4 regions of the Caldibacillus sp. 210928-DFI.2.18 genome follow, and region 1 is predicted to be linked to each of the others. Evidence: riboswitches for the same ligand, from Rfam matches in the RefSeq annotation. Region 1 holds a riboswitch; each other region holds the start of a gene.
The links. A riboswitch is a leader RNA that binds a small molecule or an ion and turns the genes downstream of it on or off. The one in region 1 is predicted to bind S-adenosylmethionine.
Positions count from the first base shown of each region.

Region 2: another riboswitch for S-adenosylmethionine. It lies ahead of LIZ98_RS01705 (phosphoadenylyl-sulfate reductase); the one in region 1 lies ahead of LIZ98_RS16890 (5-methyltetrahydropteroyltriglutamate--homocysteine S-methyltransferase).
Region 3: another riboswitch for S-adenosylmethionine. It lies ahead of metK (methionine adenosyltransferase); the one in region 1 lies ahead of LIZ98_RS16890 (5-methyltetrahydropteroyltriglutamate--homocysteine S-methyltransferase).
Region 4: another riboswitch for S-adenosylmethionine. It lies ahead of LIZ98_RS09365 (hypothetical protein); the one in region 1 lies ahead of LIZ98_RS16890 (5-methyltetrahydropteroyltriglutamate--homocysteine S-methyltransferase).

Region 1 covers NZ_JAJCHL010000144.1:1,019-4,233, forward strand. The annotation lists gene LIZ98_RS16885 (DUF4317 domain-containing protein) at 1-697, opposite strand, end outside; SAM riboswitch class I at 980-1,083, shown strand; gene LIZ98_RS16890 (5-methyltetrahydropteroyltriglutamate--homocysteine S-methyltransferase) at 1,212-2,312, shown strand; gene glf (UDP-galactopyranose mutase) at 2,533-3,215, opposite strand, start outside.
Region 2 covers NZ_JAJCHL010000003.1:53,434-56,648, reverse strand. The annotation lists gene LIZ98_RS01715 (ATP-grasp domain-containing protein) at 1-848, shown strand, start outside; gene LIZ98_RS01710 (ATP-grasp domain-containing protein) at 841-1,701, shown strand; SAM riboswitch class I at 1,785-1,885, shown strand; gene LIZ98_RS01705 (phosphoadenylyl-sulfate reductase) at 1,954-2,679, shown strand; gene LIZ98_RS01700 (assimilatory sulfite reductase (NADPH) flavoprotein subunit) at 2,949-3,215, shown strand, end outside.
Region 3 covers NZ_JAJCHL010000014.1:28,370-31,584, forward strand. The annotation lists gene pckA (phosphoenolpyruvate carboxykinase (ATP)) at 1-657, opposite strand, end outside; SAM riboswitch class I at 899-1,003, shown strand; gene metK (methionine adenosyltransferase) at 1,335-2,531, shown strand; gene LIZ98_RS05120 (Rrf2 family transcriptional regulator) at 2,734-3,180, opposite strand.
Region 4 covers NZ_JAJCHL010000036.1:23,854-27,068, forward strand. The annotation lists gene LIZ98_RS09355 (hypothetical protein) at 1-189, shown strand, start outside; gene LIZ98_RS09360 (gamma carbonic anhydrase family protein) at 311-838, opposite strand; SAM riboswitch class I at 1,138-1,261, shown strand; gene LIZ98_RS09365 (hypothetical protein) at 1,353-1,697, shown strand; gene LIZ98_RS09370 (aminotransferase class I/II-fold pyridoxal phosphate-dependent enzyme) at 1,697-3,196, shown strand; gene speE (polyamine aminopropyltransferase) at 3,205-3,215, shown strand, end outside.

The DNA of each region.
Region 1 (3,215 bases):
TCAATACATCCTCAATAATATGATAGTCCGGTTGGTTTGCCTTCCCTGTCGAGTATAAAATATGATTAATATCAGTGTAATTTTCCGTAAAACAAGGAAAGAGGAATCCCGACATTGGTGATGTTAAATTAATAATTGAATCGACGACTACATTTGCTTTAAACTCCAGCTCAACAAAATCAAAAAGCAGTGATTTTTTCGGCTGTTCGGTACGATTTATGCTACAAAGGATAAATGGATGGGTATATACGGTATCATTTGCGTGTTCTTCCGTCTCCTCATTCGTCCTTTTGGTTGGTTTATAATATTCGCCGCGAATGAACGTAATTACGATATCTTTTTCATACTGAATATCTTTGACCATTTTTTCAACAAGCAGAAGCATTTGTGATTTCCAGGATTCAACATCATTGTTTTGGATTGCCTCGTATAGAATGTCCTTGCTATGCGCCTCTGCTTCCGCCTGAAACTTTAGCTCAAACAGTTTTACATCCAGCTGGCCGGTTAACACCTTTTTGAAGTTCAACATAAATAATTCTTGCTGCTCCCGGTCCAACATCGGAAACGGATGACATTCTTGATAAAAAATTTCACTGCTTTCTTTTCGAATATACACATTAAAAATATCTTTCACTTGCAAAAGATGATTATCTAACTTAAATTGCTTTCGGATATTTGCGATGTCTTTTACATTCATAAGAACTTCCCCTACTCTATTAGTCTACCTAACTAATTATAAGCAAATGCTCACCATTTTGGAAGAAGACAATCAACACGTATGATAAAGCCGATCACTAATGAAGGGATAAAAAATTTTTCTCTATTTTTACTCATACATCTGCTTAAAATTTGAAGAAAGTTCATATGTGGGTGAAAATTATTTGCGAAAGGTCCATAACAAGTTTTTTAAAAAAATAGTTGACATATAGGAATAATACGTATATATTAATAAACAAGATTAATTTCATATTTTTAAATATTCTTATCTAGAGAGGTGGAGGGACTGGCCCGAAGAAACCTCGGCAGCGGACTTATTAAAAGTACTGTGCCAATTCCAGAAAGCTTTTGGCTTGAAGATAAGAAGAGATCGAAAACTATAATCGTTATGTTTACCTCTCTTCTTTCTTGAAGAGAGGTTTTTCATTTGTCAATACCGGTGAATTACCATATTGACAAGCTTAACAAAAAAATAAAAAAGTGAGGGAAACATAATGACAACAAAAACAATTACAAAAGCACCTTTTAAAGCTGATCAAGTAGGGAGCCTACTTCGTCCGGAGCGAATCCATAAAGCAAGAAAGGACTTTCAAGAAGGAACCATTACAGCTGAGGAATTAAGAGCCATTGAAACAGAAGAAATCAAACGAATTGTCGATAAACAAATTGAAATTGGTCTGAAAGCTGTGACGGATGGCGAGTTCAGACGGAGATTTTGGCATACGGATTTTATGGAGCATTTAAACGGGGTTGAAGGGTATATCCCTGAACAAGGTTATCAATTTGTTGGCGTCGAAACCGAAAAATATAATGTCCGCGTTGTTGGAAAAGTCAGCTTTAATCCGAACCATCCGCACTTGCAAGATTTTATCGAATTTAAAGAAATTGTCGGCGACCGGGCCATTGCGAAAATGACAATTCCGAGTCCGAATCAATTTTTCTATCCGGGAATTCTAAACGAAGAAGTTTATCCGGATGTTGAAGATTTTGCAAAAGATCTAATTCAAGCATACCGTGATGCGATTCAAGCATTCTATAATGCCGGCTGTCGTTACCTGCAATTAGATGATGTTGCGATTGCCGGTTACTGTATCCCGGATATTCCGGAAGATGAACGGCAAAAATCAATTGATTTGGCATTACGTGTGGCAAATGGTGTACTGGAAGGAAAACCGGATGACTTAATCGTAACAACCCATCTATGCCGCGGTAATTATCAATCGGCTTGGGCATTTGAGGGTCCATATGATTATATCGCCCCCACCTTTTTTGCTAAGGAAAAAGTAGACGGCTTCTTCCTTGAATACGATGATGAACGGTCCGGTGGTTTTGAACCTTTAAAATATATACCAAAGGGCGGACCCAAAGTCGTTATTGGTATTTTCACATCGAAGTCCGGAAAACTAGAAGACAAAGAAGTAATTAAAGCACGGATACAAGAAGCCGCCAAATATGTTCCGCTTGAACAACTGTGTATTAGTACACAATGCGGTTTTGCTTCGACTCACCACGGCAATAAGTTAACGGAAGAAGAGCAATGGGCAAAATTAAAATATATTATTGATATCGCAAAAGAAGTCTGGGGTACACTGTAGATATTAGGTTCTTTATACCATATGGCAAAGAAAAAATAAGTAAATACCGCCAAAGAAGTTTGCGGATCACTACAGATATAGGTTCATTCACCACAGGGCATAGTGACAAACATTTCGGTATCGCCAAAGAAATACGAGAACACTGTAAAATTCCAGGATTGTGTCTTTTAGGAAAAAGTGACTCGGAATTACTGTTCCGAGCCACTTTCTATGAAAAATCTCATTCATGAAATTCTTTTTTCACGACTGATAAGGCTGCGGCAATGACTTGGTGCATATCATAATATTTGTACATACCAAGTCTGCCGCCAAAAATAACATTTGGCAATTGCCCGGCAAGTTCGCTATATTTCCGATATTTTTCATTATTTTTTTCGTCATTCACCGGGTAATACGGTTCATCGCCTTTATTCCACATTCGCGGATATTCTTTTGTAATAACTGTTTTTGGTTGGTTGCCAAATTCAAAATGTTTATGTTCAATAATTCGCGTAAAAGGTGTTTCTGCATCCGTATAATTGACTACCGCATTTCCTTGATAATTTTCCTGACCTAAAATCGTCGTTTCAAAATGCAAACTACGATATTCTAATTCGCCAAATTGATAATCAAAAAATTGGTCAATCATTCCGGTATAAATAATTTTTGGAAATTCCTGCAAATATTCTTCACGTTTTGCAAAAAAATCGGTATTCAATTCCACATCAATTCGTTCACTTGCAAGCATTTTTTCAACAATTTGCGTATACCCGCCAATTGGAATACCTTGATAACGGTCATTAAAATAGTTGTTGTCATATGTAAAGCGGACCGGCAACCGTTTGATGATAAAAGCAGGAAGTTCCGTCGCTTTCCTTCCCCATTGTTTTTCTGTATATCCTTTAATTAATTTTTCGTAAATAT
Region 2 (3,215 bases), on a different contig from region 1:
AATTTTTGGAAATCAACCACATGTATATATCCGCAGCAGCAAAAAAAGGAATCGAATTACAACCGGTTAAAAACAACGAGATATATAGTTTTGTCCTGGATAATTCTTTGCATGTAAAAAAGGATGGTTTGTTTCAGCCTGATTTTATCCTATTTTTAGATAAAGATATCCGACTGGCCAAACAATTGGAAGGATTAGGTTATCAACTTTTTAATAATGCAAATGCCATTGAAATATGTGATGATAAAATCGCTACATTTCAAACATTGGCAAATAAACGAATACGAATGCCGAAAACGTTATTTTCACCAATGATGTTTCCCGGTACGATAGATCCAAATGACCAATTTATTGATCGAGTGGAAAAGGAATTTGATTATCCGATTGTTATAAAGGAAGCATACGGTTCGTTTGGGGATCAAGTTTATTTAGTGAAAAACCGGGAAGAATTGGTCGTCAAAAGGCACCAGCTGCTATACCGGCCTCACCTTTACCAACAATTTATTTCATCCAGTACCGGAAAAGATGCCCGGTTGTATGTGGTTGGGGATCAAGTTGTAGCTTCCATGCTCAGACTAAATGAAAAAGATTTTCGTGCGAATGTAACAAATGGCGGGATGATGCAAAAGTTCGATCCCCCGCAAGCTTTTAAGGAGTTGGCCATAAAGGCATCACAAGCGGTGGGAGCGGATTTTTCCGGTGTTGATCTTTTATTTGGTGATAATGATGAACCGATAATCTGTGAAGTGAATTCCAATGCCCATATAAAAAATGTGTTTGATTGCACCGGTATCGACGTGTCGGAATATATTTTTGATTACATATTGGAGAGAATTGGTTATGCATAGTGGTTTACTGATTTACGGACGGGAAGATTATAAGAAAAATCAATGGTTTGCGGATCAATTCGTCGCAAGGGCACAGGAACAGGGGTTAACGATTGACCTTGTTTTGACGGATGAACTTTTCCTTGGAATTGATGAACAATTTTACGCAGCAGCTAGAAGAAAGCGATTAGCGACACCGGATTTTGTTATTAATCGGAGCCGGAATAGTATCATTGCAACGCATTTTGAAAAGATGGGGTGCCGAGTGTTTAATTCGGCTTTTATAACAGAAATTTGTAATCATAAAGGGAAAACCCATCAATTTATCAACTCACATGGCATTAAATCTGTGAAAACTTGGATTGGAAACCGGCATGATTTTTGTGTTGAGCAGTTTGACGGTGATTTTCCGCTCATTTTAAAATCAGTTGCCGGACACGGAGGAAGAGAAGTATTTTTCATTGCTAACGAAAAGGAATTGACAGAAAAACTAGCCGCATTTTCCGGTGACGAGTTTATTTTGCAGGAAGTTTGTACAAATCCCGGCGTTGACATTCGTGTGTTTGTTATGGGAAACGAAATTTTGGCAGCTGTCAAAAGATATTCCGAAAAAAGCTTTAAAGCAAATTTTTCTTTAGGTGGGAAGGTTGAACCGTATTCACTGAGTGACGATGAAAAGAGATTGGTTAAGAAAATCGCACAACTTGCACAGTTTGATTTTGTCGGGATTGATTTTATTTTAGATGAAGAGGGACGTTTTTTATTTAATGAAATAGAAGATGTGGTCGGTTCAAGAGTTTTGTATAAATGTTATGATATGGACGTTGTCGGCAAGTACTTAGCCTATATAGAAAAGAGTCAAAAAGGGAAATAGGTCATATTTTCAAAAAACTTATTGACTTTTAAAATAACACAGTTTAAACTTAATTCATACTAAAATTATAGGAAAAGATGATATTCTTATCAAGAGAGGTGGAGGGACCGGCCCGAAGAAACCTCGGCAACAGGTTTAAAAACACTGTGCCAACTCCTGCAGACAAATGTCTGGAAGATAAGAAGGAATATGATTAAATCTATCCCTTCTTATTTATCAAAATGAAGAAGGGATTTTTTTAGGGGTGAAATGATGATTGAACAGCGGATTTTATATGATAACTTTACAGATGATCCTTTCAAGAATCAACGGTTTACAGATGAAACAAAAGGGGCGTTGCCTGTTTTACAATGGGCATATGAGACATATGGAAATTCCGTTGTTTACGCCTGTAGCTTTGGGGCAGAGGGAATTGTCTTAGTGGATCTGATTGCAAAAGTTCAACCGGAAGCAACGATTGTTTTTCTCGATACCGGCGTTCATTTTAAGGAAACATATGAATTGATTGAAAAAGTAAAAATCAAATACCCGAGTTTAAATATTCAACTAAAAAAACCGAAGCTGACTTTGGAGGAACAAGCAAAAAAGTACGGACAGGAGTTGTGGAAAACAGAGCCTGATTTATGTTGTTTTTTGCGAAAAATAAGGCCGTTGGAAGAAGTTTTGTATGGAGTCCCGGCTTGGATTTCCGGACTTCGCAGGGAACAGTCTCCAAGCAGAAAGAATACAGATTTTGTCAATAAGGACGAAAGATTTAAATCTATTAAAATTTGTCCATTAATATACTGGACTTGGGAAGATGTTTGGTCATATATCCGTCAAAATGAGTTGCCATATAATATTTTACATGATCAAGGATACCCGAGCATTGGTTGTGAGCCGTGCACATTGCCGGTTACAGATCCAAATAATCAACGTGCCGGAAGATGGGCCGGTTTTAATAAAATAGAATGCGGTCTACATACCCCGGCGAATTGAGGACCGGTTCATTGAAACAAAATGGGAATCAAATTGGGACTAAATTAATTTGTTGGAAAATTGGGAAACCAGAATTAAAGATCCGGTTCTTTGAAACAAAATGGGGAACCGAATGGAGGACCGATTGGATTTGTTGCAAAATTGAAAAATCCAAATAAAGACCCGGTTCATTTGTCGCAAAGTTGGATAATCATAATTTAAAAACATACTATTTTAATATGAATACTGTTTTATAGATTGTAACATAAGAAATGATGAGGTGAAACGTTTTGCAATTTAACGTGAATAACAGCCCATTTAATGAAGAACAACGAGAATATTTGAACAGGTTAATCCCGACATTAACCGAAGCACAAAAAATATGGTTGTGCGGGTTCCTGTCCTTCCCGTTCATTGCCGGGCATGAACAAAGCGTGCAAGTTGATCAAACAGCTGCCCCGAAAATGGAACAATCCATTCAAACTCGTGAAGTAACCGTACTGTTTGGTTCTGAAACGGGCAATGGGCAATCGTTGGCAAGTACGATTGTTGAAAAA
Region 3 (3,215 bases), on a different contig from region 1:
ATTGGCAGAGCAATGCATAGAGAAAATATCTTGCTCGGGAAGCAAATAGTTCATAATTGTAAAAATTGATTTTTTCATTTCACCGGCATATTCTGTTCCACCAATCAGAACAACCTTCTCTTCAAAAGAAATAATAATAAATGTTTCCGATCTAACGCCATCAATGACCGGATCAGCTTTGAAATCCGGTGCAAAAATAACTGTAAATTGACTTTGGTGATTTTTCAATTCTTCTTCGGTTGGGCGGATAAACAACTGATGGGCAAATAAATTATGCCATGCATATTCGGTTATCACCTGGATTGGCAGTTGATATAATTTGTCTGCGCCGGCAAATCCTTTAAACACGTACAGTTCTTTCTTGTGTTTTAAATAATGCAAAACTTTATGATACAATCTGTTAAATACTTCTTTTGAGATTGGTTGGTTGACACTGCCCCAATCGATTTTATTCAGCACAGAGTTTTCTTGAACAATATATTTATCTTTCGGTGATCTCCCCGTATACTTCCCGGTTGTTACACTGATTGCACCTTTGTCAGTTAGTAAGCCTTCTTTATTGTTAATAATTTTTTCCATTAACTGTGGAACGGATAATTGTACTAAAATATTATTTCCATTTACTAATTCATACAGACTGTTTACCGTACTTACCATTTTCATTAGTAAACCTTCCCCTTTGTTATTTTCTCATATCCTTCGAAAATAGTATAACATATATATTTTATTAGTCTATACTATTCAAAGAAAAAAATTGCTCCATTTTTTATTCATTTTTAAGCTCATTTTTCTAATTTAGATAACGGAATTGAATTGGTTTTCTAAAAAACTTTTTTAATCTCTGTTTAAAACAATTGACATATTTCTCATATCATGTATGATTTATCTATAACGGATACTCTTATCCCGAGATGGTGGAGGGACAGGCCCGAGGAAACCCGGCAACCTACTTCTTGCAAGTAAGGTGCTAACCGATGCAAGGTGATTCCTTGAACGATAAGAGTGAAAGGAAGACGTGCGCAACCTTTCCTCATGGGAAGGTGTTTTTTTTTGCTAATAGGAAAGTAGAAATTTTTCAATTTCTACTTTCCTAGCGCATAAGTACAACTACGGCTCTGCTTTCGCCTAAAGGCTCGGCAGTCGCCGAGTTTTCTTTAGATTTTTGTATAATTATATCTCCAATTTGAATGGGGAATGCTTATTAATATAATAAAGCAGATGTTTTAAAAACGTTCCGATGTTGATCCTGGGCATTGGCTTGTATCCGTTTCAAATAAAAAGCTGGCTTTTGCTTATATAAAATGAATGCCAGCGCGATTTTAAGGAGGAAAATTATGGGGACACGACATCTATTTACTTCAGAGTCGGTAACGGAAGGACATCCGGATAAAATTTGCGATCAAATATCAGATGCGATTCTGGATGCGATTTTAAGCGAAGATCCGAATGCCCGTGTTGCTGCGGAAACATCCATTACAACCGGGTTAGTGCTTGTATTTGGAGAAATTTCTACAACTTCTTATGTTGATATTCCAAAAATAGTACGGGATACGGTTCGGGAAATTGGTTATACGCGGGCAAAATATGGGTTTGATGCAGAGACCTGTGGCGTATTGACAGCCATCGATGAACAATCACCGGATATTGCGATGGGCGTTAACCAAGCTTTGGAAGCGCGCGAAGGCTTGATGACTGATGATGAAATCGAAGCAATCGGTGCCGGTGACCAAGGGTTGATGTTTGGTTTTGCCTGCAATGAAACGAGTGAGTTGATGCCGCTTCCGATATCATTAGCGCATCGGCTGGCACGGAGGCTTGCTGAAGTTAGAAAAGAAGAAATTATTCCATATTTGCGTCCGGACGGGAAAACTCAAGTAACTGTAGAATATGATGAAAATGGCAAACCGGTTCGAATCGATACAATTGTTATTTCAACACAACACCACCCGGAAGTAAATTTGGATCAGATAAAAAAGGATATTCATGAATTCGTTATTAAAAAGGTTGTTCCAAACGAGTTTATTGATGATAAAACGAAATTTTTTATTAATCCGACTGGCCGTTTTGTTGTCGGTGGACCACAAGGTGATGCCGGGTTAACGGGGAGAAAAATCATTGTCGATACATATGGGGGTTATGCTCATCATGGTGGCGGTGCGTTCTCCGGAAAAGACCCGACGAAAGTGGATCGTTCCGCTTCTTATGCAGCTCGTTATGTGGCGAAAAATATTGTTGCAGCCGGACTTGCCGATAAATGTGAAGTACAGCTTGCTTATGCGATTGGGGTTGCCCAACCGGTTTCAATTTCTATTGATACATTCGGGACGGGGCAAGTTGATGAAGCAGTTTTAGTTGATTTGGTCCGTAAACATTTTGACTTAAGACCGGCCGGAATTATCAAAATGCTTGATTTACGCAGACCGATTTATAAACAAACAGCGGCATACGGACATTTTGGTCGGACGGATATAAACTTGCCGTGGGAAAGAACGGATAAAGCTGAGTTATTGAAAAAAGCAGCAATGAGATAACTATTGTGGCGAACTTCTAATAGCGAATCATTTAAAATATTGATTTATCAAGTTTTTTAAACAAGAAAGGGGCATCCAAAAGTCGAAAAAATGACTTTCTGGACAGCCCCTTTCTTGAGTTATAAAGTCCATGGGAGAAGTTAAATCCTAATAAAGAGATTTTAGAAATTGATTTTAGATTTGTATAACTATGGTTTGCTACTCATTGTATTTCTTTAAATAGTAATTCCCGATAGGCCTCGGGCGACTTTACAATATCGGCCAGTGTATACTTATCCAAAACATGAAGATACGCCTGTAAAGCTTCTCTTAATATATGAGAAAGTCCGCAAACCGGAGTAATGACACAAGCATTCGGGGTGTCGGGATTAAAACAATCAACTAAATAAAAACCATCTTCTGTTTGCCGGACAAGTTTACCGATATTGATGTCGCCGGGTAGAAGGGCCAAACGAAAACCCCCGTTTCTTCCCCGTACGGTTTCAATAATTCCAAGCTTTCCTAAGTGATGAACCACTTTCATTAAATGATTTTTTGAAATACCATAGGCATCTGAAATTTCCTGAATATTGCAAAGTCTATCTGTTTCAAGTGAAGCTAAATAGATCAATGTTCGTAAAGAATAATCTGTATAAGAAGTCAGTTTCATTATCATCACCAATCATAGATTTTGCATGGATAGAT
Region 4 (3,215 bases), on a different contig from region 1:
CTCGGAATCATGTTTGTTTTGCATATCATTACGCTCATATTTTCAATAATGGAAAAAAGATCTTTTCATGGAAGTGTGTTAGGGATTATTACATCCTGTTTAGGTTGGATTCCATTTCTCGGAATGGCCCTTCACATTATTACAGCAATTCTCTTATTAATAGACGGATTTCGATCAAGTTTTAAATAGAAACGACCTATAGGGGCAGTCCCGGAAAGTTTTTTATAAACGGATGCCCCTATTTGAAGTGAATACAAGTACATTTTTATTAATCCCGTTAACAGTACGTATCTTTAGCAACCGTTCTTTCTTATTTATTTTTTAATTGGGAAAGAATATCAATGTACTCCTTCCCTTTTTGTACGTAAACTTCAATTGAACCTTGAATTAACATGAAATCATAATCTGACAATTCACGGACAACTTTTCCGGGAGAGCCGACCACCAGCGAGCGGGGAGGGATTTTTTTTCCGCCGGTTATCAATGTATTCGCACCGATAATACATTGTTCACCGATTTCAGCATCATCTAAAATAGTTGACCCCATACCTACAATTGTGTTGCTTCCAATCTTACAGCCATGTAAAATTACATTATGTCCTACTGTTACACCGTCTTTAATGATGGTCGGATGATCTTCATAAAGATGGATGGTTACATTATCTTGAATACTGCATTTTTCTCCGATAATGATGGGCCCTTCATCACCGCGTAAAACGGCATTAAACCATACGGAACTTTCCTTTCCTATTGTTACATCACCAATTAAATATGCCCCCGGAGCAATAAAAACACTATCATGAACATTTGGTGTTTTTCCTTTATAAGGAATTAACATAGTTTTGCCTCCATTATATGAAAGATTTGTATATTACTATTTTATCAATAATTTGATAAATTTTTAAGGGTTGCACCCAAAAAGGTCATTTGAAAAGAATTTACAAAATATTTGATAAATATATCTATGAGGACAAAGAATATTGCGCCATTCGTATTTGATTTATAGAAATGTTTACTTTCTTGGAGCTTATGGTAAACCTATAAACGTGCAAAAAAATTTTATTAAGACATTTCCAAAATAAATTGACATGTCTTTTTAAATCCTTTATTATTATTCCAGCATAAATAAAAGTTTCTCTCTTATTAATAGCCGTTGAGACGAGGGGTCTAAGATACGGTGGCAAACCAGTTTGGTTCACAGAACTAAATATTGGGTGCCCAACCTGAGCACAAAATGAGTACATTTTGTGAGCAATAAGAGGATAAGCAGCTGATATTAATCGAAGCTTTCCTTGCCTTTGGAGAGCTTTTTTTATGCCTAAACAAAAAAATTGTGTTAGGAGTGGTTAATATTGGCAGAGAAATTTTTATTCATATCGGAATCTGCAATAGAAGGATATCAGAATCAAATACCTGATGCAGGGCGGGATTCAACTTTCCTTCAAAAACAGTTTATAAAACCAGCTTATGAAGTGTTTTTACTAACAAGTACAACTCATGCGAGCAGGGAAAATATGGCAACAGCTGTCCATGATACTGTACAAATTACCTGCGCTGCACTCATTGATAAAGGATATACAAATGAACTTTGCGGAATCGTAGAGGGAACTTGTAAGGTACATGAGCAATTTTCTAATAGGGCAATGGAGTCCAACAAGGTGCTTACTACACTTAATGTTAGTGGTGGCTGCCGATGATGAACAAACTATTGGAATTTGAACAACCGTTGATAAAAGCAGCGCCTAAATTAGATCACAATCAAATGCCCTTATTTCAAACACTAGTTCAATATGCCAGAAGAGATGTTATACCATTTGATGTCCCGGGTCACAAAATGGGGGCACAAATGAACCCGTTACGAATGGTTCTCGGGGATATGACAATGCGGATGGACGTCAACTCAATGAAAGAACTTGATCTGTTAAGCCATCCCCAATCGGTAATCAAAGAAGCCCAGGAATTAGCGGCTGATGCATTTGGAGCCGATCATGCTTATTTTTTAGTTAACGGTACGACAATTGGTATTATTGCCATGATTTTAGCAGCAGTAAAACCGGGTGAAACGCTTCTTGTACCGAGAAATTGTCATAAATCCGTTATGAATGGAATAATTTTGAGCGGGGCAAAACCGATATTTATTCAACCCGAAGTCGACTTGCATTTTGGGATTGCCCACGGTGTGTCTGTTAAAAATGTAAGAAAGGCATTAAATGAAAATACGGAAACGAAAGCAATCCTTGTCACATATCCAACCTATTTTGGTGCAATGAATGAATTGGTGGAAATTTGTGAACTCGCCCACGAACGGGGTGTAACAGTTCTTGTCGACAGTGCTCATGGTGCTCACTTGGCTTTTATGCCTGATGACTATATCGATCCTCTTACAGCCGGAGCTGATGCAGTTACCGTTAGCATGCATAAAACAGGGGGTTCCTTAACCCAAAGTTCATTACTATTATTAAAAGGGAACCGAATTGCTCCGGAACGTATGCAAAAAATAGTGAATATGTTACAAACAACAAGTGCGAACTATTTGTTAATGAGTTCTTTGGATGTGGCACGAAGAGAGATGGTTCTGTTTGGAAAAAAGCGGTATAGGGAATTAAAACCGATTGTAATGGATGCTGTTCTGTCCATTGAAGCAAATTCGAACTATGAAGTATTAAAAGAAGCCTACGTGGAGAAATATTTCCAACAATCATATGATTGGACAAAACTTGTTATCCGTGTAAATGGAATTGGTTTTACCGGCTTTGATGTCTACACAATTTTAAAAGAAGAATACGGCATTCAAATGGAATTGGCTGAAGGATATGTCATTATGGCTGTGATTAGCTCGTTCGACACGAAAGAATCCATCGACAAACTAGTTTTTGCCTTGAAGGATATTGAGAAAAAGTATGGAAAACATGCAACGATCATTTCTACTCACGTCACAACAAGTGAAGTAAATAAATTAGTTCTTGTTCCGCGCGATGCTTTTTATGCTGAGCAAGAATCTATACCGATTGATCAAGCTGTTGGACGGATAAGTGCGGATACATTGATGATTTATCCGCCGGGTATTCCTCTTGTTATACCGGGAGAATTAATTTCCAACGAGGTGCTCAATCAATATCATTATTACTGTCAAACAATCGGGAGTGTATTAACTGAAGCAAAAGAGGCAAACCATATTAAAGTTGTGAAGGAATGATGTCATAAATGAATTGGTA